DNA from 4 places in the Bacillus sp. URHA0034 genome. Region 2 is predicted to be linked to each of the others. Evidence: predicted binding sites of a transcription regulator. Region 2 holds the regulator's gene; each other region holds the start of a gene.
The links. The regulator Rex, encoded in region 2, represses fermentation and respiration genes when NADH is low (regulators of the CRP and FNR family bind a similar motif). The targets are predictions, from matches to a motif close to TTGTGAAATATTTCACAA.
Positions count from the first base shown of each region.

Region 1: ACZ9EE_RS19820 (cytochrome c3 family protein) is a predicted target of Rex. The motif match lies at 2,945-2,962, and genes of this name have one in related genera.
Region 3: ACZ9EE_RS26185 (TorD/DmsD family molecular chaperone) is a predicted target of Rex. The motif match lies at 5,030-5,047, and genes of this name have one in related genera.
Region 4: ACZ9EE_RS24650 (DUF6803 family protein) is a predicted target of Rex. The motif match lies at 6,016-6,033, and genes of this name have one in related genera.

Region 1 covers NZ_JBWCDK010000002.1:3,697,849-3,705,627, reverse strand. The annotation lists gene ACZ9EE_RS19830 (tetratricopeptide repeat protein) at 1-213, opposite strand, end outside; gene ACZ9EE_RS19825 (NapC/NirT family cytochrome c) at 248-1,411, opposite strand; gene ACZ9EE_RS19820 (cytochrome c3 family protein) at 1,438-2,841, opposite strand; gene secA (preprotein translocase subunit SecA) at 3,364-5,874, shown strand; gene ACZ9EE_RS19810 (DUF1028 domain-containing protein) at 6,420-7,262, opposite strand; gene hpf (ribosome hibernation-promoting factor, HPF/YfiA family) at 7,336-7,779, opposite strand, start outside.
Region 2 covers NZ_JBWCDK010000002.1:2,634,896-2,642,674, reverse strand. The annotation lists gene ACZ9EE_RS14630 (ABC-F family ATP-binding cassette domain-containing protein) at 1-1,558, opposite strand, end outside; gene moaC (cyclic pyranopterin monophosphate synthase MoaC) at 1,838-2,335, shown strand; gene ACZ9EE_RS14620 (redox-sensing transcriptional repressor Rex) at 2,369-3,022, shown strand; gene ACZ9EE_RS14615 (YhbD family protein) at 3,130-3,753, shown strand; gene ACZ9EE_RS14610 (polymer-forming cytoskeletal protein) at 3,766-4,488, shown strand; gene ACZ9EE_RS14605 (cytoplasmic protein) at 4,504-5,214, shown strand; gene ACZ9EE_RS14600 (MDR family MFS transporter) at 5,227-6,738, shown strand; gene ACZ9EE_RS14595 (YdiK family protein) at 6,780-6,980, opposite strand; gene ACZ9EE_RS14590 (lysostaphin resistance A-like protein) at 6,977-7,699, opposite strand.
Region 3 covers NZ_JBWCDK010000002.1:4,984,834-4,992,612, reverse strand. The annotation lists tRNA gene ACZ9EE_RS26210 (tRNA-Gly) at 1-36, shown strand, start outside; tRNA gene ACZ9EE_RS26205 (tRNA-Ser) at 40-131, shown strand; gene ACZ9EE_RS26200 (4Fe-4S binding protein) at 357-1,256, opposite strand; gene ACZ9EE_RS26195 (DMSO/selenate family reductase complex B subunit) at 1,280-1,876, opposite strand; partial or broken gene ACZ9EE_RS26190 (DMSO/selenate family reductase complex A subunit) at 1,880-4,162, opposite strand; gene ACZ9EE_RS26185 (TorD/DmsD family molecular chaperone) at 4,269-4,931, opposite strand; gene ACZ9EE_RS26180 (DUF6509 family protein) at 5,143-5,442, shown strand; gene ACZ9EE_RS26175 (cold-shock protein) at 5,479-5,682, opposite strand; gene ku (non-homologous end joining protein Ku) at 6,054-6,941, opposite strand; gene ACZ9EE_RS26165 (DNA ligase D) at 7,069-7,779, shown strand, end outside.
Region 4 covers NZ_JBWCDK010000002.1:4,704,584-4,712,362, reverse strand. The annotation lists gene ACZ9EE_RS24680 (cytochrome c-type biogenesis protein CcmH) at 1-195, opposite strand, end outside; gene ACZ9EE_RS24675 (heme lyase CcmF/NrfE family subunit) at 198-2,180, opposite strand; gene ACZ9EE_RS24670 (cytochrome c maturation protein CcmE) at 2,206-2,658, opposite strand; gene ACZ9EE_RS24665 (hypothetical protein) at 2,672-3,724, opposite strand; gene ACZ9EE_RS24660 (c-type cytochrome) at 4,012-4,668, opposite strand; gene ACZ9EE_RS24655 (PCYCGC motif-containing (lipo)protein) at 4,677-5,126, opposite strand; gene ACZ9EE_RS24650 (DUF6803 family protein) at 5,296-5,793, opposite strand; gene ACZ9EE_RS24645 (IS1182 family transposase) at 6,123-7,592, shown strand; gene ACZ9EE_RS24640 (hypothetical protein) at 7,638-7,779, shown strand, end outside.

The DNA of each region.
Region 1 (7,779 bases), 1.1 Mb from region 2:
CTGCTTTAGTTGGTCCTTATCGTAGCTTGACCATAAATATTTACTGCTCACATAGTATCCTGCTCCAACTGAGATAACTAAGGTCAGTGTTAATAGGAGAAGAGTTTGCCACCATTTAAATTTTTCATTTTTTGATTTCTTTTTTTTCTTATTAGGTTCTTTTTTTGTACGTGTCTCTTTTTCTTGACTGAGTGGATGTTCTTGAGCTTCCATACGAACCCTCCTAATCTAGCAATGTACCCGCCTATTATTTATGACAGGCTGTGCATTTATTTTTTACATGACAGGTATAACATTTCTCAGTAACACTTTGCTTTTCTGCCAGTGGTATTGGATGCCTTGCTTTATCAAATCCCTTATGCAAGGCGGGATGACAAGATGCGCAAGCAACCATTGTTGTACTAACTCCACCTGCTTGTTGGTAGTTATGGCACGCTAAACATTCTTGCTTATTTTTTGATGCTTCATTGCCATGGTCCTTCATCCAACTGCTTGAATGACTAGCGGGACGTTTACTGTGGCAATCTTTACAGAAGGTATTTTCCTTCGCATAATCGTATTGATTCTTTTTCTTTTGAATGGTCCCGGTATCCTTATTAAGATACTTGGTTACCGCTGGAACATCTTCGTATCCCTCAATTGGGACTGTTGACATATCCTTATGGCATTGATTGCACTTTTGCAAGTTAGTTGCAGCTTGTATTCCATGTGTCTTGGTTGCAAAGTCTGCTTTCTTATGACTTTTTGGAATCATTCCCGTTTTATGACAAGCACTGCATTCGGTTGTCACTTTCCGTGCCTTATGGCATTCAATACACGTATCCATATCCGGCCGGATAAACTTAATATCTGACATCGCCTCTGTTCCAACTTGACTATCCCATTTATCTAAGTCTGTTGTGTAGGTCATTTTTCGATCTGCTACTTTTCCATGTGCAACCCCACTATGACATTGCACACATTCGACACCCTTATTTTCATGTTTATCATGGGGAATAACTATATCCCCTGAAGGGGTAACTTCTCTTGTAAAAACATTGTGACAAGATTCACATGCACTATTCGGTATTTCATTTGGCATACGTATCGGTGCTGCTGAAGTACCCTCAGATTGTTTTTTTAATTGAGCCACTAATTCTTGGGCCTTATCTTTCGCTAAATCCTTGTACACAGCATCCGTATGACAGCTGGTACAAGCAACCTCGCTGTGTGTAGAGGCTTTCCACGTATAGTACTCTGGTTTCATCTCATGGCAGGATGTGCAAGCCTTTGAGCTTGAGGTTGTTTCTAGTCCGAATAACCCTGCAAAGGACAAAAGGACTAGAAACAACAGAGTTAACGTTGCTATTTTGATTAATTTATAGCGAAATTTTGGAGGGGCGGGCAGCTCTTGATTGTGCTCCTCATCCATAAAAGCGACCCTCCTTTATGATTTAATTAGTTCTTTACCGGAGACTTAAAACCCGTTCTGTGACAGTATTGGCAATAAACATCTGTTGGTGCTTTTGGAGTTGTTGAACCTGCCACTGGTTTTTCCCGGTCGTGGCAGACGAAGCATTCTTCTTTTTGATCTGCTGTTAAGGCTTTCTTAGCGTGTCCTGTTAACCATGCATCACTTGTGCCGTGTCCTGATGGACGGTCTGCGTGACATGCACTACAGAACTTATTGATTCTTGTTTGTTCTTTTACAACTGTTAAGTTTGGTACATAGTTTGTTTTCGTCTTCATCTTAAGGAGAGAGATAATATCCTCTTTTGGAATAGCTCTGGCCCACTTAGAATCTTGGTGGCAGTTTACACACTTGTCTAAGCTTTGAATTGCCGTGCTGCCGTGGGCTCCACTCCACCCTGCCACTTTATGGCTCTTTGGCACCTTCACCTTTTTATGACAAGTTTCACAGGCCATGGAAAGCTTGACGTCTTTTTGCTGCTTACCAATTGCTTGAAGAATGATGTCTTGTGTTTTTTGATCATGTGCTGCCAGCGTTGCTGCTTCTGTTTCACTTGTAGTCGCTGTTTTTTCGCTCTCAGTTGCCGCAGCAGTTGTTGTTTTACTGGTTGTTACTTTTTTGCTTTCTTCGATTTTTTTCGCTGCTTCTTCAGGGTTCGGCGGAACGTTGTAAGAAGCTTCTAACCAAGGCTTTTCGCCATTATTTACTTTATCGTGACAGTCAATACAGGTACCCATATTCGGTCTCAAGTATTTTTCTTCCATTAACTTTTCGGCACTTGCCTTTGTCCAATCACCGCGAACCTCTTCTGTATTGATTCCGCGAGAGGCCATTTTTGCGTGGACAACACCTGAGTGACAGGTAATACAAGGGATCCCTTGTTCAATATGTCCTTTGTGATTTACCTTTAAATCACCTGAGGCTGTAACCAGCCGGTTTTTCGAGTGACATTGTAAACAGTTCTGACTTGAAACTGCTTCTTCTTCTGTTTGAACAATCTGTTCTGGTACCCCTGTAACGTGGTAGTAAACTTCTTTTAACGATTTCATTTTGTGTGTCAGCATATTTACCGTACCTGGCTTAATATGACACTGAACACAGGAAATCTGGTTGTGGGCACTAGCTGTATAAGACGTATATTCCGGCTGCATTTCATGACAGCTGGAACAAAAGGACGGCGAGTTGGTAAAAGAAAGAACTCCGTATCCACCGCCAAATAAAACAATGCAACCAATTAATGAAACAAATAATAACTTCCATCTATTAACTGGGTTCTTCCAGTCAATGGCTCTGAACTTTTGCCAGAGTCTGCGGATTAGGCCAACCTTTTTTCTATTTTCTCTAGTATCGGGATCTGTTTCTTTATTTTTCTTTTTCCCCCAAATGGCCAATTAACTCACCCTTCCCATTTCGGACTTTTTCTCTATTTATTTTCCATATTAACCTCTCTAAAGGTAGTATCTAACATTGTAAGAGTATATTCCAATGTACAATTTGTGAATATTTTTTCACACTTTCCGCCAGTTGATTTTTACCTAAAAACAACATATAAATGTTGTTTTCAAAGGGTTTAATTAGCACTACTACAATAGTGTAAACATCATTAATTATTAATTTTTATACAAAAATATTATAATTTATACAACCGTTATTCATTTATAAACGTAATAGTGTCCTAGGTCACAAAAGTGCCATAAGTCTGTCATTATTGTCGAAAAACCGAATTTTTGCTAGCGCTTTATTAGTGTTCGATGAGTAGTTACTATATAATAGTAGAATCACCCTTTTTACTCTGCTCTTAACATTGTTGTCACTGTAAAAAGTAAATGGTAAGATGAAAAGGGAAATTATCGAACATTTTGACATGGATATTTAATATGAATTAGTCTCAGATAAAGGAGCGTTCATCAGGTATGGGGATTTTAAATAAAGTATTTGATTTGAACAAACGCGAGTTGAAGCGGTTAGACAAGCTTGCAGCCAAGATTGATACACTTGCAACCGAAACCGAAAGATTAACAGATGATCAGCTTCGCGAAAAAACAGAAGAGTTTAAAGCACGCTATCAAAAAGGCGAAACACTTGATGATTTGCTTGTGGAAGCATTTGCAGTTGTCCGTGAAGGCGCCCGTCGTGTGCTTGGATTATATCCTTACCACGTCCAATTAATGGGTGGTATTTCTCTCCATGAAGGTAACATTTCGGAAATGAAGACCGGGGAAGGTAAAACATTAACGGCAACGATGCCGGTTTACTTAAATGCCATTTCAGGTAAGGGTGTTCACGTTGTTACCGTCAACGAATACCTGGCTAGCCGTGACGCAACTGAAATGGGCCAATTGTATGAATTTCTAGGCCTTACTGTCGGCTTAAACTTAAACAGTATGGATAGCGAAGAAAAACAGGCTGCCTATGCAGCTGATATTACCTACGGAACAAACAACGAATTTGGTTTCGACTACCTTCGTGACAATATGGTCCTTTATAAAGAGCAAAAAGTTCAGCGCCCGCTTTTTTATGCGGTCATTGACGAGGTTGACTCCATCTTAATTGACGAAGCCCGTACACCATTGATTATCTCTGGTTCAGCCCAGAAATCAGCTGTGCTTTATATCCAAGCAAATGCGTTTGTGCGGACGTTGACAAAAGAAGTAGATTACAGCTATGACGAGAAAACAAAGGGCGTCATGCTCACCGAAGAAGGAATTAGTAAAGCTGAAAAAGCATTCGGCATTGAAAACCTCTTCGATATGGCCCATGTTACGTTGAACCATCATATTAACCAGGCGTTAAAAGCCAATGTCAGCATGCACCTGGATATTGATTACGTTGTTCAAGACGGTGAGATTGTCATCGTTGACCAATTTACGGGCCGTTTGATGAAGGGCCGCCGTTATAGCGAAGGCCTGCACCAGGCCATTGAAGCAAAAGAAGGTCTTGAGGTTCAAAATGAAAGCATGACGATGGCAACGATTACGTTCCAAAACTACTTCCGTATGTATGAAAAATTAGCCGGTATGACCGGTACAGCGAAAACGGAAGAAGAGGAATTCCGGAACATTTATAATATGAATGTTATTGTGATTCCAACAAATAGACCGATTGCCCGTGATGATCGTGCGGATTTAATTTACGCCACGATGGACGGCAAGTTCCGTGCAGTGGTGGAAGATATTGCCGAACGCCATCAAAAGGGACAACCAGTGCTGGTTGGTACCGTCGCGATTGAAACATCCGAATTAATTTCCAATTATTTATCCAAGAAACGCATTCAACATAATGTCTTGAATGCGAAAAACCATGAACGGGAAGCAGAAATCATTGCTGAAGCAGGTCATCAGGGTTCCGTTACGATTGCGACCAACATGGCCGGTCGTGGTACAGACATTAAGCTTGGTGAGGGTGTAATCGAACTTGGCGGTCTCGCGGTAATTGGCACCGAGCGTCATGAAAGCCGGCGGATTGATAACCAGCTTCGTGGACGTTCCGGGCGTCAAGGGGACCCTGGTGTAACTCAATTCTATCTATCAATGGAAGATGAATTGATGCGCCGCTTTGGCTCTGACAATATGAAAGCGATGATGCAAAGACTTGGTATGGATGACACTCAGCCAATCCAAAGTAAAATGGTTTCCCGTGCCGTGGAATCGGCGCAAAAACGGGTCGAGGGCAATAACTTTGATGCCCGTAAACAGCTCTTACAATATGACGATGTCCTTCGTCAGCAGCGTGAGATCATTTACTCGCAGCGTGATGAGGTACTAGAATCTGAAAACCTTCGCGACATCGTTCAGAAGATGATTCTAAACTCGATTGAGCGGAATGTCGATGTTCATGCCCCTCGTCATGAGGATGAGGAAGAATGGGATCTGCAAGCGATTGTCGAATACGTTCAGGCTACCCTTCTTCATGAAGGTGATATCACGGTAGATGACTTAAAGGGCAAAGAGCCGGAAGAAATCGTTGAAGCGATTTTTGCAAAAGTCAAGGAGCGCTACGAGGAGAAGGAACAGATTCTGTTCCCTGAGCAGATGCGTGAATTCGAGAAGGTTGTCACATTAAGAGCGGTTGACTCTAAATGGACGGACCATATTGATGCCATGGATCAGCTTCGTCAAGGAATCCATCTGCGCGCTTATGGACAAATCGATCCGCTTCGTGAATACCAGCATGAAGGATTCGCAATGTTTGAAGCGATGATTCAATCGATCGAAGATGAAACAGCCATGTATATCATGAAGGCGGAAATTCGCAATAACCTCGAGCGTCAAGAGGTGGCGAAAGGCCAAGCTGTGAATCCGAAGGAAGACGGCGAACCAGTGAAGCAGAAGCCAAAAGTGAAGCAGCTGGATGTCGGCCGTAATGCCCCATGTATCTGCGGCAGTGGTAAGAAGTATAAAAACTGCTGTGGCGCTGGGAAATAATAAGAAGATGGCGGCACACTAGCCGCTTGGGCTGGTGCTGGACAATTCTTATAGATTTTGTATTTTCGGTCAGCGATTTTGTCGCTGGCCATCTTTTTGTATTATTCCGTTTTCTATTGAATACCTCTATTGGACAGTTTTCTAGAATTCTCGAGAGTTTTGTCCGATAGAAGCGCATCTATTGGACAATCTACTTTGGCTACACAAGGTTTCTGTCTATTAGAGTGCTTCTATTGGACAATTTGCCATAAATCACAAGAGTTTTGTCTTATAGGGGCTCTATATTGAACAGTTTTTGATAAACACTAAGCGATTTTGTCTAATAGGGTTAATCCCTTTAGACAATTCACAAATGAAATACCTGAACTTTGTTTTATAGGAGAAGTTTTCATAGAAATCAACCACCCTCCCCTTCTCTCAGGATAGACAATCTACTTTATACACATATTTTATATAACACTTGTGATTAATGTGTATAACATTCAGAATTTTGTGGATAAGTATATAAAAATAGAGTTATCCACATGGGGACAACTCTATTTTTATTAGTTCCTATTCATATATTCTAAAATCTCTAAGTCAATTAATCCTGTTGGCTGTTCTCTCATTTCAAAGTTTTCTGTATGAATAAAGTTGGTTAACGCACGATAAACTTCCTCGATTCCAATCATATCACCCGTTAAATAGCCCCATCTTCCCAACTGTACAATTAACTCCGCTTTTACCTTCCCTTCAACCGAAACGATCCTCTCCGGTTTTGATAGCGCAAAATATAATTGCTGAAGCTGATAGAGGCGGATTAATTCCTTAATGGGGTCAGGATGATCATCCACGCGGAGGTCCACAAAGCGGTCATTAAAGCCGCCGTAGCCGCCAGCTTCCTTTACTACCAATAGCGCCGCCGACTGCTTGCCTCTGCTATCCCCGCCGGCTTCTTGCCCAGCATCTAATGCTGCAAGCAATCTTGCTGCAAGTGTTCCTTCGGTCTCTTCAAACACGCGCCCCATCGCGTTCACAGTTTTTTCATCCACTAAAATATTTCCTTGTGCGGCAAAATGAGCCCCTGTGAGCCCGCCTGCCCAATCATAGCATTCCTTACCAGTAAAGCTAGCAGCATTTCCAGCCGCATCAATTAAGCCGAACTGGCGCATCTCTCGCTCAGGGTCGTCCGCAATTAGTAATTCAAGTACTTCTTGCGCTGTTTTTCCCTGGGCCATTAATTCAAGTCCTTTTGGACCAAAAGCCGTATTGGCATAAGACTGAGTCGCAACTGCACCCACACCTGCTTTTGCCCAAGGAACTACTGCACCTACTCCTAAAAACTTAGACTGCACGGCAATTCCCCATTCTTTTTCAGATGGGTCATAGCCAACGATTGAAAATGTCATGATGTAACCTCCGTTTTTGCGTTTTTATAAAAAAACACTGCTCCGCAAAGGAGCAGCGTTCCTGCTATCAAGTTTACTGTGCTTCAATTAAGCCATAACGGCCATCTTTACGCTTATAAACAACATTTGTACGATTAGTATCAGAATTAGTGAATACATAGAAGCTGTGGCCCAACATGTTCATTTGCAAGATCGCTTCTTCACTGTCCATTGGTTTCAAATCAAAACGCTTAGTACGGACTAATTCAAGATCTTCTTCATCATACTCGAGAGCCTCAGGGCTTTCAGTTGCTACAAAAGTGAAAGAAGGTTCCCCTTTTTCACGGAATTTACGGTTTACTTTTGTTTTGTGCTTACGGATTTGACGTTCAAGTTTGTCAGTAATCAAGTCAATCGCTGCATACATATCAACGTTTGTTTCTTCAGCGCGTAATACTAATTGCGGCAGTGGAATAGTGACCTCAACTTTTGAAGATTTATCTTGATTGAATCTAAGATTCACGTTCACCTTTGCATC
Region 2 (7,779 bases):
TGCCCTTAGGACTCAGCTCCAACACCTTAGTCGCAATCCGGTTTATGAAATAACGATCATGTGAGACGAATAGGATGGTACCAGGATAATCAATCAAGGCATTTTCCAGTACTTCTTTGCTGTCGAGGTCGAGGTGGTTCGTCGGCTCGTCTAAAATAAGCAAATTGGCTTTTTCTAGCATAAGCTTGGCAAGTGCGAGCCGTGCTTTTTCGCCGCCGCTTAAGGTTGAGACAATTTTCAATACGTCGTCACCGGAAAAAAGGAAATTACCTAGAACTGTCCGGATTTCCTTTTCGCTTTTTAAGGGATAGTCGTCCCATAATTCATTTAACACTCGCTTATTTGAGGTTAATTCTGCTTGCTCCTGGTCATAATAACCAATTGCAAGATTGGTCCCATAGAGGATGGTACCCGCCAGTTGAGGCAGCTTCTTGATAATCGTTTTTAAGAGTGTCGATTTCCCAATTCCATTGGGTCCGACTAATGCAATACTTTCTCCTTTATAGGCCCGAAACGAAATATCCTCCGAGACCTTTTTACCTTCATACCCTACAGCCAAGGATTCTATCGTCAATACATCATTGCCGCTTTGTTTTTCAATTTCAAAGGAGAAGGTAGCTGATTTCTCATCTCCAAGCGGCCGGTCCATTAACTCCATTTTTTCAAGCTTTTTACGGCGGCTTTGGGCTCGTTTCGTCGTAGAGGCCCTAGCAAGATTACGGTGGATAAAATCTTGCAGATTAGCAACCTCTTGCTGCTGTTTTTCATAGAGTTTCATATCGCGCTCATAATTGGCTGCTTTTTGATCAAGGTAGGCACTATAGTTGCCGGTAAATCGTTGGATTTGTTTCCGTGATACTTCGTAAACTTGGGTGACAACTTTGTCTAAGAAATAACGGTCATGGGAAACAATCAAAATGGCACCATCATATCCCTGTAAATATTGCTCCAGCCAGGAAAGGGTATCGATGTCAAGATGGTTAGTAGGCTCGTCCAATATTAAAATATCAGGTTTTGTTAATAACAGCTTTCCTAAAGCGAGCCGGGTCTTTTGCCCTCCGCTTAAGCTTGTAATCATCAGTGAACTGTTGTGAAAGTTTAACCCGTAAAGGACGGAGCGAATATCGGCTTCATATTGATAGCCGCCCTGCTCTTTAAATTTAACCTGGAGCTGATCATATTCTTTTAAAATACGCTCATATTTTGCACTATCTTCAAAAATATCAGGGTCGGCCATTTGTTCTTCGAGTTGACGAAGCTTTTTTTCCATCAATCGAAGCGGTTCAAAGACGGTTAACATCTCATCCCAAATCGATAAATTTGATTCAAGGCCGGTATTTTGCGCTAAATAACCGATGGTTACATCCTTGGGTTTAATAATCTCGCCGCCATCATGGGACAGGTGTCCGGCAATAATCTTTAATAACGTGGATTTCCCAGCGCCATTCCGACCGACAAGGGCAACGCGGTCGCGGGTTTGTAATTCAAGCTTTATATTCGATAAAATAAGGTCAGCCCCATAATATTTTTGCAGTTGGTTTACTTGCAGTAAAATCATTTATATTCACCTCTATTAAAAAAACAAAACGTAAGGATTATGTCGCATGGTAATATAAGACAAAAGCTGTATTCCCATTTCATCTTTAAAGTGAAACCTTTCACTTATATAAGCAGCAAATCAGTCTTTACTATATAAATAGTGTACCGTATTAGCGTAAGGTCGGCAATAAAGTGAGGATTTATGGCACTTTTTTCAAGAAAAAATACATATTCGTTCAAAGTTTCACACACATTGTGGTAAAAATAGTGTATTATTTTTTCGTAGGGGGATTTTTTTATGGCAGAATTTACGCATTTCAATGACGAAGGCAGAGCTAAAATGGTGGACGTTAGTGACAAACCCGAAACCGCACGAACGGCTCTTGCTCATTCGAGTATTACTGTAAGTGATGAAATCTTTCAAAAGATATCAAACCATGAAATGAAAAAAGGCGATGTTTTAGCGGTCGCACAAGTAGCAGCGGTAATGGCTGCGAAAAAAACATGGGACATTATTCCAATGTGTCACCCGATTCCACTAACAGGGGTCAATATATCCTTTTCATGGGAAAAAGGCCAAAATGAGAGCCATCAATTGCATATTGCTGCAGCCGTTAAAACAAAAGGAAATACAGGTGTTGAAATGGAAGCGCTCACAGCGGCATCAATTTGCGCTTTAACCGTTTATGATATGTGCAAAGCAGTAGATAAAGGTATGATCATTGGACCGACATACTTAGTTGAGAAAACAGGCGGAAAAAACGGAGACTTTAAAAGAACGGAACAAGTTAAGTAATATTTACATTTTTGGAATGGGGTGTGGGAGATTATGAGCAATGAAACGATGAAGATACCACAGGCGACAGCAAAACGGCTGCCCCTCTATTATCGGTTTTTAAAAAATCTGCATACTTCCGGGAAACAAAGAGTTTCGTCTGCGGAACTAAGTGAAGCGGTAAAGGTAGACAGTGCAACGATTCGCCGAGATTTTTCATACTTTGGGGCCTTGGGGAAGAAAGGGTACGGCTACAATGTCAATTATTTGTTAACCTTTTTCCGTAAGACACTTGATCAAGATGAACTAACAAAGGTTGCGTTAATTGGGGTTGGTAATCTAGGAACAGCCTTTTTGAACTATAATTTTTTAAAAAACAATAATACCAAAATAGAGGTTGCCTTTGATGTCGATCCGGAAAAGATGGGTGCAAAAGTTCGGGAGGTTCCTGTTTATCACATGGATGATCTCGAAAAGGTGCTCTTAGAGCAAAAGATATCCGTTGTCATTCTTACGGTTCCAGCCCCTGTTGCCCAAGTGATTACCGACAGGCTGGCAAAAGCCGAAGTAAAAGGGATTTTGAACTTCACGCCCGCACGATTAAATGTCCCTGCATCGATTAGAGTTCATCACATCGACTTGGCAGTGGAATTACAGTCTTTAGTTTATTTCTTAAAACATTATCCAACAGAAGAAATAGAAGAATAATGATAAAAGGGTGTTTTACTAACAAAAATTAGTGAAACACTTTTTTTGTCTCTTTACAAACGTAACAGTGTTATGTTACATTCTATTTTAGAAAGGGGTTATCTAAAATGAGCGACGAGTTAATTTCTAAAAAGGAGCTGCTGGATCTTGCCGGTATTTCTTACGGCCAGCTGTATCGATGGAAGCGGAAGGATCTGATCCCGGAAGAGTGGTTTATCCGAAAATCCACGTTCACAGGACAGGAAACGTTCTTTCCAAAAGAAAAGATTTTAGAGCGGATTAATAAAATCCAGACCATGAAGGATAATTTGTCTTTGGATGAATTAGCAGATATGTTTTCACCTAATATTAGTGATTTAAAGCTGGAAAAGGATGACCTCATAAAACGTAACATTGTTTCACCATCTGTTATGGATATTTATTTGGAAATGGATAAAGGCAGTCATCAGTTTACCTTTTCAAGAATGCTCGAAGTTTATGTATTAGAGAAACTTTTACAGTCTGGGGAAATAAATTTAGATGAAGGTAAAATGCTGCTTCAAGTCTTAAAGGACAATACGCAGCTGATCAAACAGAGGAAGTGTGAATTAGTGATAACAAGAAAGCTTGGCGTTTCCTCTTGCCTGCTGCTGATTAATGCAGAGGCCTTTCATTTTGAACCCGGAACAAAAGTGGTCACTGTATTATCAATGATGACATGTATGGAAGAAATAAAAGCTAAATTATTATAAGGGAGAATGACTATGGAAACGAATCGAAGAGGGGACCTGGTCATTAATGGACTTGGTTCATCCAATGGGGGACATTTTTCTTTGGTTACGCTGAATGGAAGCGGGACAGTAAATAGTGACCTCGAATGTGAGGAATTAGAATGTAACGGCTCCGGAACGTTGAAGGGGAATGTAGCAGCCACAAATGTAATAATTAACGGAAATGCCCGGTTCCATGGAAATATTGAGGGCGAGATGATGAAAGTGGATGGGACAGCCAAGGTTGCCCAAAATCTTTCGGTGAAAAACGTAAAGGTCTCCGGAAAAGTCAATGTTGAAGGTAAAGTAAAAGCGGAACAGATCACCATTCATGGTATTTTAACAGTGGGTGAAGATTGTGAAGCTGAGAGTTTTAAAGGAAAATATCGCTTTACAATTGGCGGGCTTCTAAATGCAGAGCAAATTGATGTGGAGGTTTATGGGGATTGCAGGGCAAAGGAAATAGGAGGGCAGACCATTACCGTTAAACAACATAAGGGGTCCATTATCGGCACCATATTAAAACCTTTTTTCAAAAACCAATTGGAAACGGATTTGATTGAGGGCGACAAAATTGTGCTGGAAAATACCGTGGCGAAGGTGGTCCGAGGTCATCAAGTGAAAATAGGTCCGAATTGTCAAATCGGTGTGGTTGAATATACGGATGAATTTTCTCAAGATAAAAATTCAGTTGTAGGCGATATTCAGAAGGTGTAGGAGGAGGGGAAAAGAATGGGCAAAGGACAAAATTTAATAATTAATGGTTCGGGAAGCTACCCAGGCGGCATATATGATAAAATCAGCATCCGCGGTGAAGGGACCATTGTAAATGACGTGGAATGTTCCACCTTTCATGTGTATGGCACAAGTGAGGCGAGAGATAATGTGAAAACCGGTTCGGTAAAAATTATGGGCGAGGCCGAGGTTAAAGGGGATATGGCGGCAAACGATTCGCTTGTCATGGGAACGATGTTGGTCGGCCGGAATGCCGGTTTGAAGAAGATGAAGGTATTTGGTGTGCTGGAAATTGGTGAAAAGTTAAGCGGAGAGGAGGCGACCATCAAAGGAAGTATCTCTGTTAAAGGAGACGTGGAATTTGAAACGTTCGATTCCAGCGGCAGTTTTGACGTCAAAGGATTACTAACAGCAGACAAGGTCAAGATTTCACTGCGATTCGGCCAAAGCACAGCGGAAGAAATAGGCGGTGGCAAAATCATCGTCAAAAGAAAGAAAAACTCGATCCTCCCGTTCGGAAGAGAGGAAGGAACTCTTTCGGCCAAAGTAATTGAGGGTGATGATATTTACTTAGAAAATACAACTGCTGAAGTTGTCCGCGGTAATACGGTTAAAATTGGCCCCGGCTGTCAAATAGGCCTTGTTGAATATACTACGGAATTGAAAAGCGATTCATCGTCAGCCATAAAATCTAAGACAAAAGTGTAAAGGGGTAAAAGAATGGCCAAAAAGGAAAGCAAATTAGGGTTGGTCGTTGCAGGATTGTTACTGGGAATCCTGATGGCATCGATGGATAATACGATTGTTGTGACAGCAATGGGAACCATTGTTGGCGATCTTGGCGGGCTGGAAAGCTTTGTCTGGGTAGTTTCAGCCTATATGGTGGCAGAGATGGCCGGGATGCCAATCTTCGGGAAATTATCTGATATGTATGGGCGTAAACAATTCTTCATCTTTGGGTTGATCTTATTTATGATTGGTTCTGCTTTATGCGGAACTGCGGAAACCATTACACAGCTAAGCATCTACCGGGCCATTCAGGGCATAGGCGGCGGAGCCTTAGTTCCGATTGCCTTTACGATCATGTTTGATTTATTTCCCCCTGAAAGACGTGGGAAAATGGGCGGATTGTTTGGGGCTGTTTTTGGATTATCCAGCATCTTCGGTCCGTTATTAGGGGCCTATATTACGGACCATATCAGTTGGCATTGGATTTTCTATATCAATTTACCACTCGGAATCTTATCCTTGTTTTTTGTTTCGATTGCCTACAAAGAATCGCCGATTCACCAGAAACAGAGAATCGATTGGTGGGGGGCTATTACTTTAATTGGGTCCGTTGTTTGTTTAATGTTTGCCCTAGAGCTTGGCGGGCAGAAATATGATTGGGATTCTAGTATTATTTGGAGCTTATTTGCGGGCTTCGCCGTTCTTTTTTTACTCTTTTTATATATTGAAACAAAGGCAAAGGATCCAATCATTTCGTTTACGATGTTTAAGAACCGACTGTTTGCCGGAAGTACTCTTGTCAGCTTATTTTATGGAGCGGCGTTTATGGCAGCTACTGTTTATATTCCCATCTTTGTGCAAGGGGTCTACGGCGGAACAGCGACGAATTCAGGCCTGATTTTATTACCGATGATGCTTGGATCAGTGGTGACGGCCCAAACAGGTGGATTTTTGACGACTAAGATGAGTTACCGGAACATCATGTTTTTATCTGGCATCATTTTGATTATCGGATTTTTGCTGTTAAGCAGCATCTCCCCAGAAACCAGCAGGGCATTATTAACGGTTTATATGATTGTCATCGGCTTAGGAGTTGGGTTTTCCTTCTCGGTGTTAAGCATGGCGGCAATTCACCCATTTGGTATGGAGCAGAGAGGTTCGGCTACTTCTACGAGTAATTTTATACGTTCACTTGGAATGACGATTGGGATCACCATTTTTGGAACCATCCAAAGAAGTAATCTCAACGAGGGGCTGAAAGAGGCCTTTTCTGGAATGGGGCAGATGAAGGGGCAACCGTTTGGCGATTCGCGGTCATTGTTATCAGGAGAAGCCAGAAGTCACATCCCGCCGCAAATCTTAGACAAAATCACAGATGCCCTTTCAAGCTCCATCGTCCACACCTTTACATGGGCACTAGTCCCTGCAGGAATAGCCTTCCTCTTTATCTTCATCCTCGGCAAAGACCGTCTTAGAATAAACACACAAGCAGCATCGAAATAATAGAAAAGGTGACAGGCACCAATGGTGCCTGTCACCTTTTCTTATCTTTTCACTTTATTTTTATACTTTACATGAAATAGGATCATTTTGACGCCGGAGCCAAAGTCAAAGGTGGCTAGTAATACGAGCAGGTAACCGAAGAATCCCCAGCCGCTTGTTTGGACATGGTCGATGGCAAAGTAGGTAAACAAGGTACCGAGAAAGAGGTAGATAAAACCGGAAAACAAGGGTGAACGTCTCATAGAAAGCCTCCGATAAAGTTTTGAATCGCTTCCGCCTCTCGTCTTAGTCGTTCAATATCATCTTTATAAACAGATTGAACCAAAACAACCATTGTGTTCATCGATACATGAGCAAAGATCGGAACAATAATACGGTTTGTTCTGACATAGAGAAATGCAAACGTAAAGCCCATCGCCGAGTAAAGTAAAATATGGACAGGCTCCATGTGGGCTAATGCGAAGATAACGGAACTAATTAATGCTGAGATGAAAAAATTATATCGTTTATATAGTGCACCAAAAATAATTTTGCGAAAAACGATTTCTTCTAGAATTGGACCAATGATGCTTGTTACTAGGATTGCCAGCGGCAGGGTTTCGATGATTTTGAGGATATCCTGTGTATTCTCCGAACCCATTTTAATTCCTAAAAGGCTTTCGATTATAGCTGCAACATACTGGGCAAATAAAGCTAAAAATACCCCTACTACTGCCCACATTGCCGAATATCCAAACGAAGTCCCTTTCTCATCCAAACTACGTGTATTCATTTCCTTCCGTAAAATAAGAAGGATAATGATTAAGGCGATCGAAAAACTGGCAATCAGATAAACAGGAACAGCAAGTCTTTGACTGATATCGAAATGTTTAAAGCCAAAGATTAAGATGGGGAGCCCCACTAGACTTGAAAACTGCATAGCAATGTAAACAATAATGACCCACCAATATTCCTTTTTCAAATGACAATCTCCTTTATTTATAGTTATAGGATCCTGGATCAATATAAGCACTAATATTTATTTTACTCTTAAAACTGTAA
Region 3 (7,779 bases), 2.3 Mb from region 2:
CTGACGGCGGGGGTTCGATTCCCCTCACCCGCTCCATACGGAGAAGTACCCAAGTGGTTATAAGGGGGCGCACTCGAAATGCGTTAGGACGGGTAACCGTTGCGTGAGTTCGAATCTCATCTTCTCCTCCATCCTTACAGTCTTAACACTTTTAGCAAGTGTTTTTATTTTGTTCATACATAGGAAAAAAAAGAGGCTGACCCAACAGGTGGAAGCGACGAGGAGGCTCCCCGTACCGCCCCCGAACCGCTCGCGCCTGGAGCGGAAATCAACAGACAAGATTAATGTATAAAAAGAAAAGGAGGTGCCCCTAAAAGTTATACTTTTGGGACACCTCCTTCTTTTTCTAAATAGTACTAAGGAATTAACCATTCTGAATTCCGATTTTGACAAATTGGGCAGGTGTCTGCTTTTAGTTGGAATGTAGAGAATCGTTTCCCGCAAGTTTTGCATTCACGCATCATAAACGGGTAGTAATTATGTTGTTTTCTTGTCATTTTCTGTTTAATTTCTAAAGCGCCTTTCGGGCAGATATCCGTACAATCACAACAGTTTACACACTTTTCATTGTCAATCCGTAATGAAAAATCCTCTAAAGTAAATACCTTTTGAGAACAGAAGGAAAAGCATACTTGACAAAATGTACATTTGCCAAAGTCTAATTCCACCTGATAGAATTGATAGTCAGAATAATAACGGGTTATCTTCCATTCGTTTGTTTCCAACTTCCAAGCCGCAGGTGCCATAGATTTTGCTAACTGTTTACCCTCTGTTTGTAAAGAAGTTAAAAAGGCTCTTCTCGACACCCCCTCATCTTTTCGAATTTCCTTTATTTTAATAGGGCTTTCTTCAAGCTGCTGCAGGATTTTGTTGGCATCATTAAGAACATTCATCCAATCTTGATTAAGAGGGATTGTACTGGACTTAATGGTGTTTACCCCTCTCTTTTTGTAAATAAGCAATTCCTTTACCTTTGGAATATAGGACTCATGATAGACCATACTATCCTTTTCATATTCCCTGGAAGCTAAGATACCTTCTATAGCAGAAAGTGGACAGGCAACCATACACTCTCCGCATGAATTACATTTCTCTCTATCTATTCCTATGGATGTCGAAGTAATGGCAAGCGCATCTAAGTGACAGGCATCAATACATATCCTGCAAGTGGAGCGAAGGTGTTTCTCCCTGGAACAACTTTTGGTTATCTTGGCATCCACATGCATGCTTTCAAGCCAATTAACAAGTAGCGACAAATTATCACCTGCTGAATTTTATGTTAACTGCTGGACATCCTTGCATCCTTATGCGGTCCAATAACAAGGTTTGGATGTGTAATGGTATCACTGGGCATCCCTTTAATTTGACTTACGCTGCCATATTTTTTTCGAAGCTCTTCAATTGAGCCAAATTCAATTGCCCTCATTGGACAGGCATCCACACATACAGGATCATCGCCTTTTTCCTGTAGATCCATACAGAAATCACATTTATTCGATTTAAATACCTTTTTGTTGTATTGAGGAGACCCGTATGGACAAGCCTTAATGCATAATTGCGCCCCTTGACATACATCCTGGTCAATTGTAACAACACCGTTTTGTTTATTCTTTACGATTGCACCGGTCGGACAGCTTGGAATGCAGGCAGCATTCTTACAATGATTACATGAAATAGAAAAATAAAACGCTTTTATATTTGGAAGCATCCCCTTATTGAGCTGTTCCATATAGGTGCCTTCTTCATATGTGTAAACCCTGCGGAAATTGATGCCAACGTCAAGGTTATTTTTATCTTTACAGGCGACTGTACATGCCTTACAACCTGTACAGTGACTTTGATTAATATAAAATCCCAGCTGATTCAAATGCCTCACTCCCTATGCTTTTTTAACTTCAATAAGGTTTGATAACTGCGGATTAGCCTTTGCCAGTGCCGTCGGCCTCTGTGAAGTCAGAACATTTACAGAGCCTCGTTGATCAATTCCGTTTTTATCAGGAGTATACCAGGCGCCTTGAGGAATTCCAGCAACTCCAGGCGTAATTCTTGAGGTGACCTTTACATCAATGACAAGTGATCCGCGATCATTAAATACTTGTACACGATCCCCATTTTTTTTCCCCCGTTTTTCTGCGTCCTTTGGATTTAACCACATCTCTTGCTTGGCTGCTTCCTCAAGCCATTCTTGATTATCGTAGGTAGAGTGGCAGCGGCGCTTATAATGCCAGCTAATCAGCTGAAGTGGATACTTCTTAATAAGCGGGTCTTCTGGTCCTTCCCACGCAGAAATGTACTTAGCGATAGCAGGTATTTCATCATGCTGATTCATATCCCATAAGGCTTTTGAAAACAACTCAATTTTCCCGGAAGGAGTTTCGAATGGATTATTTTCAAGGTCATCAATTTGCTTTTTAAAACCTACAAGCGGCTCATTGTATTTAAAGTGATGAACTCCTTTATTCCGGAACTCTTCAAAGGTCGGGAAATTGGGATCAAGTTCTTGTTTGGTCCTCTTGACGCTTTCCTTTACTAAATCTAGAATGGACTTTCCTGCTGTAAACTGATCCTTTAGTCCCAGTTTTTCAGCAATATCTGCAAACACCTCATATTCATTTCGGCATTCATAGAGTGGATCAATGGTCTTATCACCGAAGACTACATAATCTCCAAAACACCATGGTACACCAATATCATAGCGTTCAAAGAAGGTCGTTCCCGGTAATAAAATGTCCGCATATTTTGCACTTGGAGTCATAAAGAGATCGCTGACAACAATAAACTCGACTTTACTTTCGTCCTCAATCAGTTTTCGTGTTTTATTGATATCGGCATGCTGGTTGATCAGCATGTTACCCGCCATATTAAAGATCATTTTAATATTTGTTTTTAATTTATCCGTTCCTTGTAAGCCATCGGCAGCAGTCATTTCTGTCCCCTTTTCTACCGCAGTAGTCCAGAGGAAACATGGAATGGAAGCTTTAACTGGGTTTTCATCAAAGAATGGATAAACAATGTTACTGCGGCTCCAATATCCAGTCCCAGCTGCCCAGCCACCCAGTGTACCAACATTTCCTGTTAAACAGGCCAATTGTGCGCCGCAGCGCATGAATTGTTCTCCAAATGCTTGACGCTGTGCAGCCCAACCTTGAATCAATGCAGCAGGTTTTGTTTGAGCATAATCACGGGCTATTTCGCGAATTTTATTAGCGGGTACGCCACAAATCTTTTCGGCCCATTCAGGAGTTTTAGGTACGCCATCGTTTTTCCCAAGTAAATAACTTTTTAGTGATTCATCTTTCGATACACAGTCAGGCATATGATTCTCATCAAACCCGAGACAGTATTTATCAAGGAACGCCTGGTCGTGAAGTTGTTCAGTAATAATTACATACCCCATCGCATCCATCATCGCAGTATCTGTTGTTGGAAGAATGGGTAACCACTCATCAGCAAAAGCAATGGCAGTATCGGTATATCTAGGATCAATTACGACTATTTTCGCCCCGTTCTTCTTTGCTTGCATTAAATATTAACGATACGGTGTGGAGAAAATCATTTCAGAAGGGTTTTGCCCCCATAAAATTATATATTTGGAATGGAGCAAAGAATCAAAGCTGCTTCCCGAGTTATTTGTTCCATAAGTATAAGGGGTGGCAACATTACCTGCACCAGAACTGTAGTCATTACGGGAATTCAAATACCCTCCAGTTAAGGCTAAAAGTTTTTTGGCAGCACTCACTCCGCCATGTAACCCCCAACATTGACCTGATGCATAGTTAACATATCTAGATTCAGGGCCATATGTTTCGCCAATATTTTTTACTTGTGCAGCAATAGATTCAATCGCCTCCTCCCAAGAGATCCTCTCAAATTTCCCTTCTCCCCGTTTACCTACTCGTTTCATCGGGTATTTTAGACGATCAGGATGATAAAGCATGTTCCGGTAGTTTCTTCCTCTGATACATGCCCTTAGGGGAGGATTTTTGAGGTCTCCACCCTCTTTGGTATCTGTACTAACTCTGACCACGACCCCATCTTTTACATGGGCTTTAATGATACAACGTCCTCCACAGTTATTAACACTGCAGGTTGAAATAATCGTCTCTGTGCTTTCTTCTTTAGCACTTACTGGTTTAGTTTCTTCGCTACGGTCGACAAGCATCTTTGTCCCTATTCCACCAGCAATAACTGGTATACCAATTGCGCTTGACCATTTTAAAAAGGTTCGTCTCTGCATTTTATTTGTTAACAAGTTCTTTAAGTGGTTTTCAGACATTTTCTAATGCCTCCTCTATTTCCAATAAAGATGTCAAATCAAAGTTTAAAAAGTCTACAAGAAGCATGGCAGCTCCTAGGTATAGACGGCTAGTGGTATGATCGATTACCCTTTTACAAAATTCGGGAATCCAAATGGTTAGGTGCTCTTTGAGAAAATGAATTTGACTTGAAATCAGTTCCTGAATCTTTTCAGTTTCTGAAGCTTGCAGACTAAGCTCGATCAGAAAAATCATAAACTCAAATTCAAGTAGTAAATGATCATCAGGCTCTTTATTCTCTCGGATAGATTGGAGCCCGAATTGGTGATATATCTCTCTTATCTGGAGTGTCCATTCTTCAAATAAAAGACGGTCCTTGCTTCGATAATACGACTCCCATGGAGGAGCCACTAATGCTCCTGGACCAATAAATAACCGGCAGTACTCTTCTCTTTCAGTATCCACCTTCTCTTTTGTATGGACATCTTCAAAAAAGTCAGCGAGAATTCTCCCGCCTTCAAGGAGTTCTTTTAATTCAGAAAACTTTCTCTCATGCAACAATAAATCGTGCTTGGCTGGTTCTAAGAATAAAGTATGGAGAATTTGGTAAAAATTTTTTCTGGCTAATAAAAATGGGTATAATTGAATATGTATGGTATCTTTTGTTGTTGTCATGGCCTCTCTCCTCATTTGTGAAATGTTGACACCTGCTTCCTTGATTTGTAAGCCCTTATATATTAATCTTACCGTAATCTTCTGTAGTTCAGTTGACTTTGTGCAATTATTCACATTATATTCAAAATCCTTGCTGTTGCAGTAACCAATATCACTTTTTGGGTTATCCCTGAAAATGTGTATAATAAAAGAGTCATTAAACAAGAAAAGGATGATAGGGTTGAACATTACAGGCCACGAAGTGGAAAAATTAGAAGATCCATTTGGGTTACTATCTGGAGAGCGCTATGAGTTTTTTCTAGAGCTCGAAGTCGATGAGGAGGATGAATTGTATTCTGGAAAAGGTGTCGGTTTAAAGTGTATTTTTGTACACGATGAAAGCGGAGATAAAATAACCAGCTATCACTTTTTTGAACGCGGGACTGAAAAGGTACTTGATTTTGAATTAGAGGAAGATGAAGAAGAGTTAGTCCTATCTTACTGTAAGAAATATACAAGAGAAAACGAATAAAAGCAGGGAGTTATAAGCTCCCTGCTTTCTTGCTCTTTACATGAAATTTTTACTATGGTTATGAATCACTTGCAGTTCTTTCGTTGATTGCCTCATTTCACTTTTGCAAATTGGGCAAAGTGGAACTTCACTGCTTTTAAAATTATCCCGAACCCAGCACTTACAAGTTTCAGAGGTACATTCCCAAATCTTTGTTTCTTCTAATTTAATTTCTTCTTCATTTTTTCTGCCAAACGCCAAAACGATCACTCCTTATAGGTAGTTATGACTGTTTTTAAACCATCGCTTAAAACGGCATCCCCAACTATTATTCTAGTAATTCTAAATACATAAAAAAGTGAAGCTTTGCCATTTTTGCATCACCGTTTTACTTTTTGTTGACCATTTTACAAAATAAAAAAGACGTATCCTACACGTTAGGTAAAAGAGCTTCCCCCACTTTCGTGCAGCTACGACCACTTAAATCAGATAATACCGAAACATTAAAACATAAATAAATTTTAACATAATTTTTAATCCAAGTCAATTTTTGGATCAATTTCAAATAGTAAAAAAAGACCAAGTTAAAAAACCCTGGTCCTTCACTTTATTATTCAAGACTGCATCAGTAGCTAGGCTTCTTTTTTTACTTTCGATGGGGCCTTTTTTCTAGGCACTGCAGCTGCTTTTTTTGGTTTCGTTTTCTCAGTTGTTGAAGCCTTCAGTGCAGGGGTTGTTGTTTTATTTGGTTTCGTCCGATCGATGGACGCTTGTAAGGCGGCCATTAGGTCTGTAACATTTGATGCCACTTCTCTAGTAGCTGCGGTTACTGTTTCCTGCCCCGTCCGTTTTGACTCAATTAGTTCTAATAATGCGGTACGATATTCATCAGTATATTTTTCAGGCTCAAACTTGGTAGTTAACTGATCAATCAGTAATATCGCTGTTTCTAATTCTCTTTCCGTTACTTTATTCTCTGACGGAACATTGGGAACATCTCCAGATTTACGGACCTCATCGGGATAATGAATCGTTTCCATCACCAATGTATTTTCATATACGCGAATAACCGCAAGCTGTTCCTTAGAGCGAATAATAATTTTAGCAAGCCCAACCTTTTGGGACTCTTGCAATGCCTTTCGCAGTAAGGAGTATGCCTTACTGCCGCCCTCATTCGGAGACATATAGTACGTTCGATCAAAATAAATCGGGTCAATCTCTTCAATTTTAACGAAATCAATGATTTCTACAGCCTTTTCTTCATTTTCTTTGCGCAGCTTTTCTAATTCTTCATTATCAAGAACGACAAACTTACCTTTTGTATACTCGTAAGCTTTTACAATATCCTCAGGTTTTACCTCTTCTTCACAGACAGTACAAATTTTTTCATATTTAATGGGAGCATGGCATTTATTGTGCAAGGTACGAAGCTTTATATCCTTGTCTTCCGTTGCGGTATGGAGCTTGATGGGGATGTTTACAAGTCCAAAACTAATACTGCCTTTCCACATCGTATGCATAGGTATTCTCCATTCTTTTTGTTTTTATTTTGCGGTAAATTACCTTCTTCATTCCTTAAAAGATTTGGAAAAGGATGAAGTGAAATTAATTGAAGCAAAATAAGAGAAAAAGAAAGGAAACGTACCCATGAAGCCGATGCTGCCCAGTTTAACCTTTGATCTTCCCGTACGGCCTGATTGGCAATACGAGGTGAAATATGATGGTTTTCGTGCCATGTTAACCTGGAATCAAAAGGGGATTGAACTAATAAGCAGGAATGGAAAGAATTTATTACCTCAATTTCCGGAAATCAAACAGTTCCTATTGCAATATGAAACCCAATTTAAACCCTATTTACCGTTGCAATTAGATGGTGAACTTGTTTATTTGGAAAACACACATAAAGCAAATTTTTCTGCCATTCAGGTAAGAGGGCGACTAAAATCCGAAAAAAAAATTGAAGAGCAAGCAGCTCGTTTCCCCTGCCGTCTTATGGTTTTTGATCTATTGTTGATTAAAGGAAAAGAGCTGTTTACTGAACCCTTTTATAAAAGAAAAGATGAGCTGGGAGAATTATTCCGAACGGCTGGTTTAAAGCTGACATCTGATCCGAATAACGATCAACTGCTGCAATTCGTAAAACCCCATGATGATTTTAATAAATTATGGGAAAAAGTGGTTTTATATGATGGAGAAGGCATTATTGCTAAATCTAAAAATAGTCTTTGGGAGGAAGGAAAACGTACGCAGCAATGGCTAAAGTATAAAAACTGGAAATATGTCAGCTGCTTTATTACCTCCTATGAAAAAACGAATGGCTATTTTTATATCGGTGTTTATCAAGATAAAGAAATATTT
Region 4 (7,779 bases), 2.1 Mb from region 2:
CTCAGTAGTCAGACTACAGGTATTTGGATCGCATTCATAATGATCTTGACCACAGCCGCAGGTACAGGCAAACTGCTGTGCAACTGCTTTAAATTCAGCCGATTTATAATCAATTTGTTTTGCTTCTGCCCGAATAAATGAACCTTGAAAAAGAAACGCAATGACCAGGAGCCCCAAATAAAGTTTCTTTTTCATGATTAAGACACCTCTTTACGTACTCCTGTATACCTCGGAGTGACATTTCCATATTTTCCGTTCCAAACTGCAAATAATGCACCAATTACAATCATAAAGGAACCAAACCATAGCCAATCCATCATTGGGTTAACTTTCACAACAAACGTTGCTTTTCCATTATCTTCCCATGCACTTAATACGATATATAAATCTTCCTTAACTGATGAAATGATCGCTACTTCGGAAGATGGCTGCTCCCAGTTGCCGTAAAACACTTTTTCAGGCTGGAAGGTACCAAGTTTTTTACCTTTTCTAAATACGGTAACGTCTGCATAAACAATATCGTTAATGCCCTCTTTCTTTTGATCAAGGCGATCATAATTGATCCGGTAATCCCTCAGTTCAATTGATTGCCCTAAAGAAACGGTTTTCATCGTTTCAACATCATAATTTTGTGAACCAATAATCCCCATTGTTATAAAGGCAATACCAAGGTGGACAATATATCCTCCATAGCGGCGGCGGTTGCGGACCATTAAACGATATAAGGCAACTAATGGAGATTCTTTTGTCATTTTTCTTCTAGCTTTCACACCTCTATAAAACTCTAAGAAATGTGTGACCAACAATAGAATAATAACTCCGTATCCAATCACAGCCCACACTTTTTGGATGCCCAGCACAACCAATAAACCCATTCCAATTACAGCAAGAATCGCTGGAATTAAAAAGTTTTTTCTAAGGTTTTTTACAGTGGATTTCTGCCATGCAAGCATTGGGCAGACAGCCATAACAAACATCATTGACAATAGAATGGGTGCCTCTACTTTGTTAAAGAATGGCATCCCTACTGTTACCTTCGTACCTCGGACTGCTTCAGATACTAGCGGGAAAACAGTTCCCCAAAAAGTAGCAAATGCTGCACCTACTAATAATAAATTATTAACTAAAAAACTACTTTCTTTAGAAACAATCGAATTGAACTCGCCTGCACTTCGTTTAAGCAAATTGTACCGGCTCATTAATACATAGAGAGCCAGGATTACGGCTACACCCATGAAAATTAAGAAATATAATCCTAGATTAGAGTTAGCGAAAGCATGGACAGATGTTAGAACACCACTGCGCACAAGGAAGGTTCCAAATAATGTTAACGCATAGGAGACAATAATTAAGCTTATATTCCATATCTTTAACATATTTTTACGTTCTTGAATCATGACGGAGTGAAGGAAGGCAGTTGCTATCAGCCACGGCATAAATGATGCATTCTCTACAGCATCCCAGGCCCAATATCCACCCCAGCCAAGCTCTACATACGCCCATTGTCCACCAAAGATATTTCCTAGGCTTAAAAATAACCAGGCAACAATCGTCCATCGTCTTGTCATTTTAATCCAAAAATCATCAACGTTTTTCATGATTAAAGCTGCCATCGCGAAGGCGAATGGTACGGCAAGACCAACATAACCAAGGTAAAGCGTCACTGGATGAATAATCATCCCAGGGTTTTGCAGCATCGGATTTAATCCTTTTCCTTCTGTCGGAACGGTATCCAATAAGTTGAATGGTTTTGCCACGAATCCCAGAATAAAAAAGAAGAAAACCGCATTGGCCATTAAAATGGCTGAGATGTAAGGAACCATTGGGTTTCCTTTCATCTTTCTTGAAAATGTGATCATCACCATGTAAAGAGTTAAGAAAAAGGTCCATAATAACAACGATCCTGCATTCCCAGCCCATAGAGCAGTAAGTTTATAGATAATTGGCAGTTCACTGCTGGTATAATCGGTAACGTATTCGTATTGAAATTGAGATGTGGCTAATAGGTAGAACATAACAATCATTGCCATACCTGCACACACAAATAGTGCGATCATGCCACTCTTTCCACTGTTGACGAGTTTTTGATTTTTTGTGCTAATCCCAAGAGTAATGATGAGGAGTGAGTATACTGCAATGGCTAAACCTATATAAATCGTTGCGTTGGCAAATAAATACATTTTGTCACCTTCTTACGTTGACTATTTATTTTTCATTCAATGGCTTATCGAGTAATTGTTTATGTTTTTCAGGGTCATAGTTTTTCATATCTTTTCCTTCATACTTAGAAGGGCATCTTGTTTTGACCGATTCTGCTTCAAACGTATTCCTTTTGGTGGGGGCACCTTGAAGGATGGTGATCACTCCTTCTGAAAAATTATCTGGTTTTGTACCATGATAAATCACGTGCATTACGTTGCCATGGTTATCTTTTACATCAAACTTCAGTTGAATTTTGTCTGGATTCCATTTAATTGTTTTTTCTATCAATAATCCCTCGACCGTTACAAAATCATCTTTATGCTGGTCTTGAGTAGCCAACAATTCTTTCATGGTCAGTTCCACCCCGCTAGAACCTGGCGTTGCAGCCATCAATAAGAATACAATCGCACCCGCAATAATAAAGCCACCTAACATCACAAGTGTATTTTTCTTCACTTAATTCACCTCATTAGATCAATTTTTTCATTTCTTCCTCGTACATTTCTTGGTCAATTTTACCGGTTAACAGCTTTTTACGAAGTTCCTTCTTTTCTTCGGCATTATTTGGTTTATAGTCCCTTTTCCCACCAGTTTGTTTTGCAGTCTGCTGTTTTGGTTTCGTTCCTTTTGCTGCAGAACGCCGGCCACTTTGAGCATTACCCTTTAACCCTAAATAAACGAAGATCCCTGCAATGATTAAAGCTAAACCAATAATAGAAGCGCCGCCAATCCCAATAAGCGGTTGTTTAGTGGTACTGCTTGATGGTTCTTTTTTTACTTGGTCTGTTGCCGTACTGCCACTATTGTCAGTTGATGCCTGTTGTTTGTTAATTGCCTGCATGGTGGATTTGGTTCCAGTCTTCTGGTATGAAAAAGTGTATTTAAGATTTTCTTTTGCTTTTACACCCTTATACTGGTAGTAATAAAGTTCTTCACCATACTCACTCTTGGTGTTATTAGCTGCTTTTGGATCTAACTTTATCTTTTTTGCATCCATAGGAGAGTAAAAGATGACATCTAATTGGTCAATTTCAGCGTTATTAATCAGCTGATATGTAAAACTTTTTTGGTCTTTTACATCAATCGTTTTCGTGTAATATTCAATAACAAATTGGTAGGTTTCATTATTCTTGATTGCCTTAGCGGGCTTCCATGATACGATTCCTTTTTCCTTATCAACATCATATGGACGCTGGACCTCTGGCTTATTTTCCTCTGGAAACTCTGCAACTAAATTTGCTGCAAATCCCTTTTCCATAGCAGGAACGGGTATTTCGATTTTTCCATCATAATCTTGGCCGGTTTTGTTTGTAATGGTTCCATACTCGCCTACTAATAATGATGGCACATTCCTTGATCCCCAATCTTCAGGGTAATCAAACTCGGGCATAACTTGTACTTGCATTTCCTTAAATGGAAATTTCTCCGCTGGAAATATCGTTGCAGCACTAGTTTTAGAACTTATAAAACTAGTTAGATATGATGCAATCACGAACATTGCCAACCACTTTTTTTTAAGCATATTAATCCTCCTTGGCTTGGAAAACTCATCACTTCAATAAACAATTTTCACTATAGTCCTCTTAGAAATAAATATAATCGTTCTACTACCTATAAAGTTGAATCACTATTGAACATTTTGTTAAACGGCGCAAACGTTTGAGTTTTTGACAAAAAACCACCACAAAATGTTCACATATATTAAGATTACCTCGATTATTTGTGTAATTTGTCGGATTTCAAAACTCTAAACATGGTAAAAAACCTGCATCCAGTAGCGGATACAGGTTTTTTTAAAATCTCTCTAATCTAATTCTTTTCTTCCAAGGATCGGATATAGCTCACAATATCGGAGATATCCTGTTTCTTTAGCTGACGCACACCATCAAGGCCTTTTAAAGACGGTCCCATTCTCGTCTCTTCCCGGCCAAATGCAGTACTAATCCATATTTGCTTATCAGTTGTAAATTTTAAATATTGCGCAGACGCAAGAGCAGTCCCCATTCGTAACATACCCGTACCTGCTTCCATATGACAGTTCTGGCAATACAGTTTGTACAGTTTTTTTCCATTTACCGAATTCCCGTCAATGGTTCTTGGCGCATCAAAACTGATATCTTCCGTTTGCCAATTACGGATATAGGCTACTAGGTTTTTTAACTCTGTCTGAGATAATCTGGGTCCATAGGCCGGCATGCCAGTTCCTTCTCTTCCAAATTTTATATAATTATATATATTCTTATCAGTTACAGAGTTTAGGAAATTTTGATTATTTAAAGCAGTTCCAGCCTTTTCCCCTTCACCTTTTCCAGTATCACCATGACAGATCAAACAATTTTTATTGTAAACCCTTTCACCTGCTGTGACAGCCTGTGAATTCTCTTTACCAAAAATATTACTATTACTTATACAAACGATAATACCAATTATAACCAAAGCATAAAATCCAAATAATATTTTCTTCATGGGTACCCCTACTTTGGCTGAGGTGTTGGGGTTGCTTCCCCAAGATCTTTGTACTTTTCACTAATCAATTCATAAATTTTCTGGGGACTTTTACCGTTCAGATGCATATCTATTGCCTCCCGGGCAATATTGACACACGTATCTCACGATATACCATGTGAATCCCATTGTTGAACAGCGTTATTGTCACCAACAGACTTAACAAAGCAATCTAAATTGCTCTTATGCCCATCTGCCACACACCCACAGTAACATGGTACTTGAGCAACAACCTCAGGATAAGTGGATGCCATTATATACGTTTCTTGAACTTTTTCAGAAGAGTTTAAAACAAAATCAGGCAGTGGCGTATGTTTCTTATCAAGCTTCCAACTTTGGTCATCAAGCTTTGAGCTGCATCCTGCTGCTACAATGGCTAATAGAATGAAAAGGAAGAAGAAAGTTGTAATTCGTTTCATCTATTGATTCACCCCTTTCAAATATTCTTATACTAGTTCATTTTATCAAACCGAGGTTTGATGAAATGAACTAAATTTCTACTATTTAGTGAAATTTTTACTCTTTATAAAGTAAATATTATTCTTTAGATATAACTAAGGAGGCCGCCAAGCAGCCTCCGATTAGGTGTTACATATTCATCATATCGTGGCCGGTTGAGGAGCTTGACCCTAGGGAAGGATCAATCATTCCGAAAATCATGGCAATATGGGCAACAATTAGGAAAATACTAACAAAGATAGCATGGATTTTAAGTTTTTCTTCCTCTGTTTTATTTTTAAAAATAATTCCTAGATCAAGTAGTGCCATTCCCAGGAATGGAATAATACCGAGCAAGTAAAATGTAACCGCCACAACGTCAATCCAGCCCTTCCATTCACCATTTACAGTTAGTGGAATATATGCTGTTTTCATTAAGTAAATAAAAATAGCAGTAAAGTAAATTCCTGCAAAAATACCCGTTACTCTATTCATTTTTTTCAAGGCGCCGTCTAATTTTCTCGTAAATAGGATGGCAATTTCTGAAATTGCCAGTATTTCTGCACATATGACGGGAACTGCCATAAAAATCAACAAATTCCAAGGCTGGTTGTCTGCTAATAAACCCATGTAGTGTGTCATATTCATGTTCATCTTCTCCTCCATTTTTTTTACACCCTTACTATAAAAAAAAAGTGTGCAGAAACTTAGGAGAAACTATGGATAAAATGTGTAAAGAACGAAAAAAAGAAGCTGACCCAAAAGGTGATTGATGAATAATTTTTGCACACTCTGTTGATTGGAGCGGAAGGCGCGAAGACTCCTGCGGGAGTACGGGGCAGGGGAGACCCCGCAGGAGCGAAGCGAGGGCACTGAAAAAGTTCACATTTTAAGCAGTTGAAAGGTAGACTTTATCGACCTTTTAACTGCCTTTTTGTTTTATAATAAAATTATAAAATTTTGCGGGTGGTATCCAGATGATTTCCGATCAAGAATCTTTTACTCTTAGTCCATATACAGCAATTTACGATCTTGTTGTGCCACAAGAAAATATGCTTCGACGAATTAAAGAATTAGTGGATTTTTCGTTCATTCTCGAAGAGTTAAAAACGAAATATTGCCTAGATAACGGGCGGAATGCGGTGCCACCAATCCGAATGTTCAAATATCTATTACTGAAGTCGATTTATGATTTATCAGATGTAGATATCGTACAGCGTTCCAGATATGATATGTCGTTTAAATATTTCCTCGACATGGCACCAGAAGACCCGGTAATAGATCCAAGTTCGTTAACAAAATTTCGTAGGCACCGTCTTAAAGATGTGGGCTTATTAGATTTGCTTATTGGGAAAACCGTTGAGATAGCACTTGAAAAGGAAATTATAAAAAGTAAAACAATAATTGTGGACTCCACACATACGCAGTCACGTTATAACCAAAAGTCGCCAAAGGAATTTTTGCAAGAGAAGTCAAAAAGCCTAAGAAAAGCAGTTTATCAAATCGACGAATCAATGAAGGAGAAATTTCCACCAAAATCAACTTCTGACGAAGTTGGAGATGAATTGAATTATTGTCGTCAAGTTATTTCTGTTGTCGAATCGGAACCACTAATAGCTGCAATTCCTAACGTTAATGAAAAATTAAATGTCCTACATGAAGTAGTAGAAGATTACACAGACCATATGAGTCAAATGAATTGTTCAACTGATACAGACGCACGGGTAGGACATAAAACAGCAGACTCTTCATTCTTCGGATATAAAACACATATTGCAATGAGCGATGAAAGAATAATAACAGCTGCAGTTGTGACAACGGGAGAAAAAAGTGATGGAAAATATCTGCAGGAGTTAATTGAAAAAAGCCAAGCAACAGGAATGGAAATTAATACAGTAATTGGTGATACAGCCTATTCTGAAAAAGACAATATTAGCTATACAAAAAAAAATCAACTTGAACTTATTTCTAAATTGCATCCACATATAACACATGGAACACGGGCAAAAGAAGATGAATTTGAATTTAATAAAGATGCTGGAATGTTCGTTTGTAAGGCAGGGCATATGGCAATTAAGAAAAAATATGAAGAAAGAAAGGGGCAAGACAAAAACCCAAGAATCAAGTTCTTTTTTGATATTGAGAAATGTAAAGGTTGTGCATTCCGTGATGGGTGCTATAAAGAAGAAGCAAAAAGTAAGACATACTCAATAACAGTTAAATCAACTGAACATAAAGATCAAGAAGAATTTCAAGAAACAGAAAGATTCAAACAACTAGCAAAAACTCGCTATAAAATTGAGGCCAAAAATAGCGAACTTAAACACAGACACGGGTTTAAAATAGCAAATTCCTCGGGTCTATTTGGCATGGAAATTCAAGGGGCAACAGCGATGTTCGCAGTGAATCTTAAGCGGATTCTAAAGCTCCTAAATGAAAAAGTGTAAAAGAAGACAAGGAAAAAGGTGACATTTCATCTAATTTAAGACGAAATGTCACCTTTTTTTATATTAGCTCGTAATTTTATCTTATCTCAAATTGAAAAGTTAAAAAAACGTAAGTTTTTCAGTGCCCTCAGCGAAGCGACGAGGAGGCTTCCCGTTCCGCCCGCGGAAAGCGAAGCGCATGGAGCGG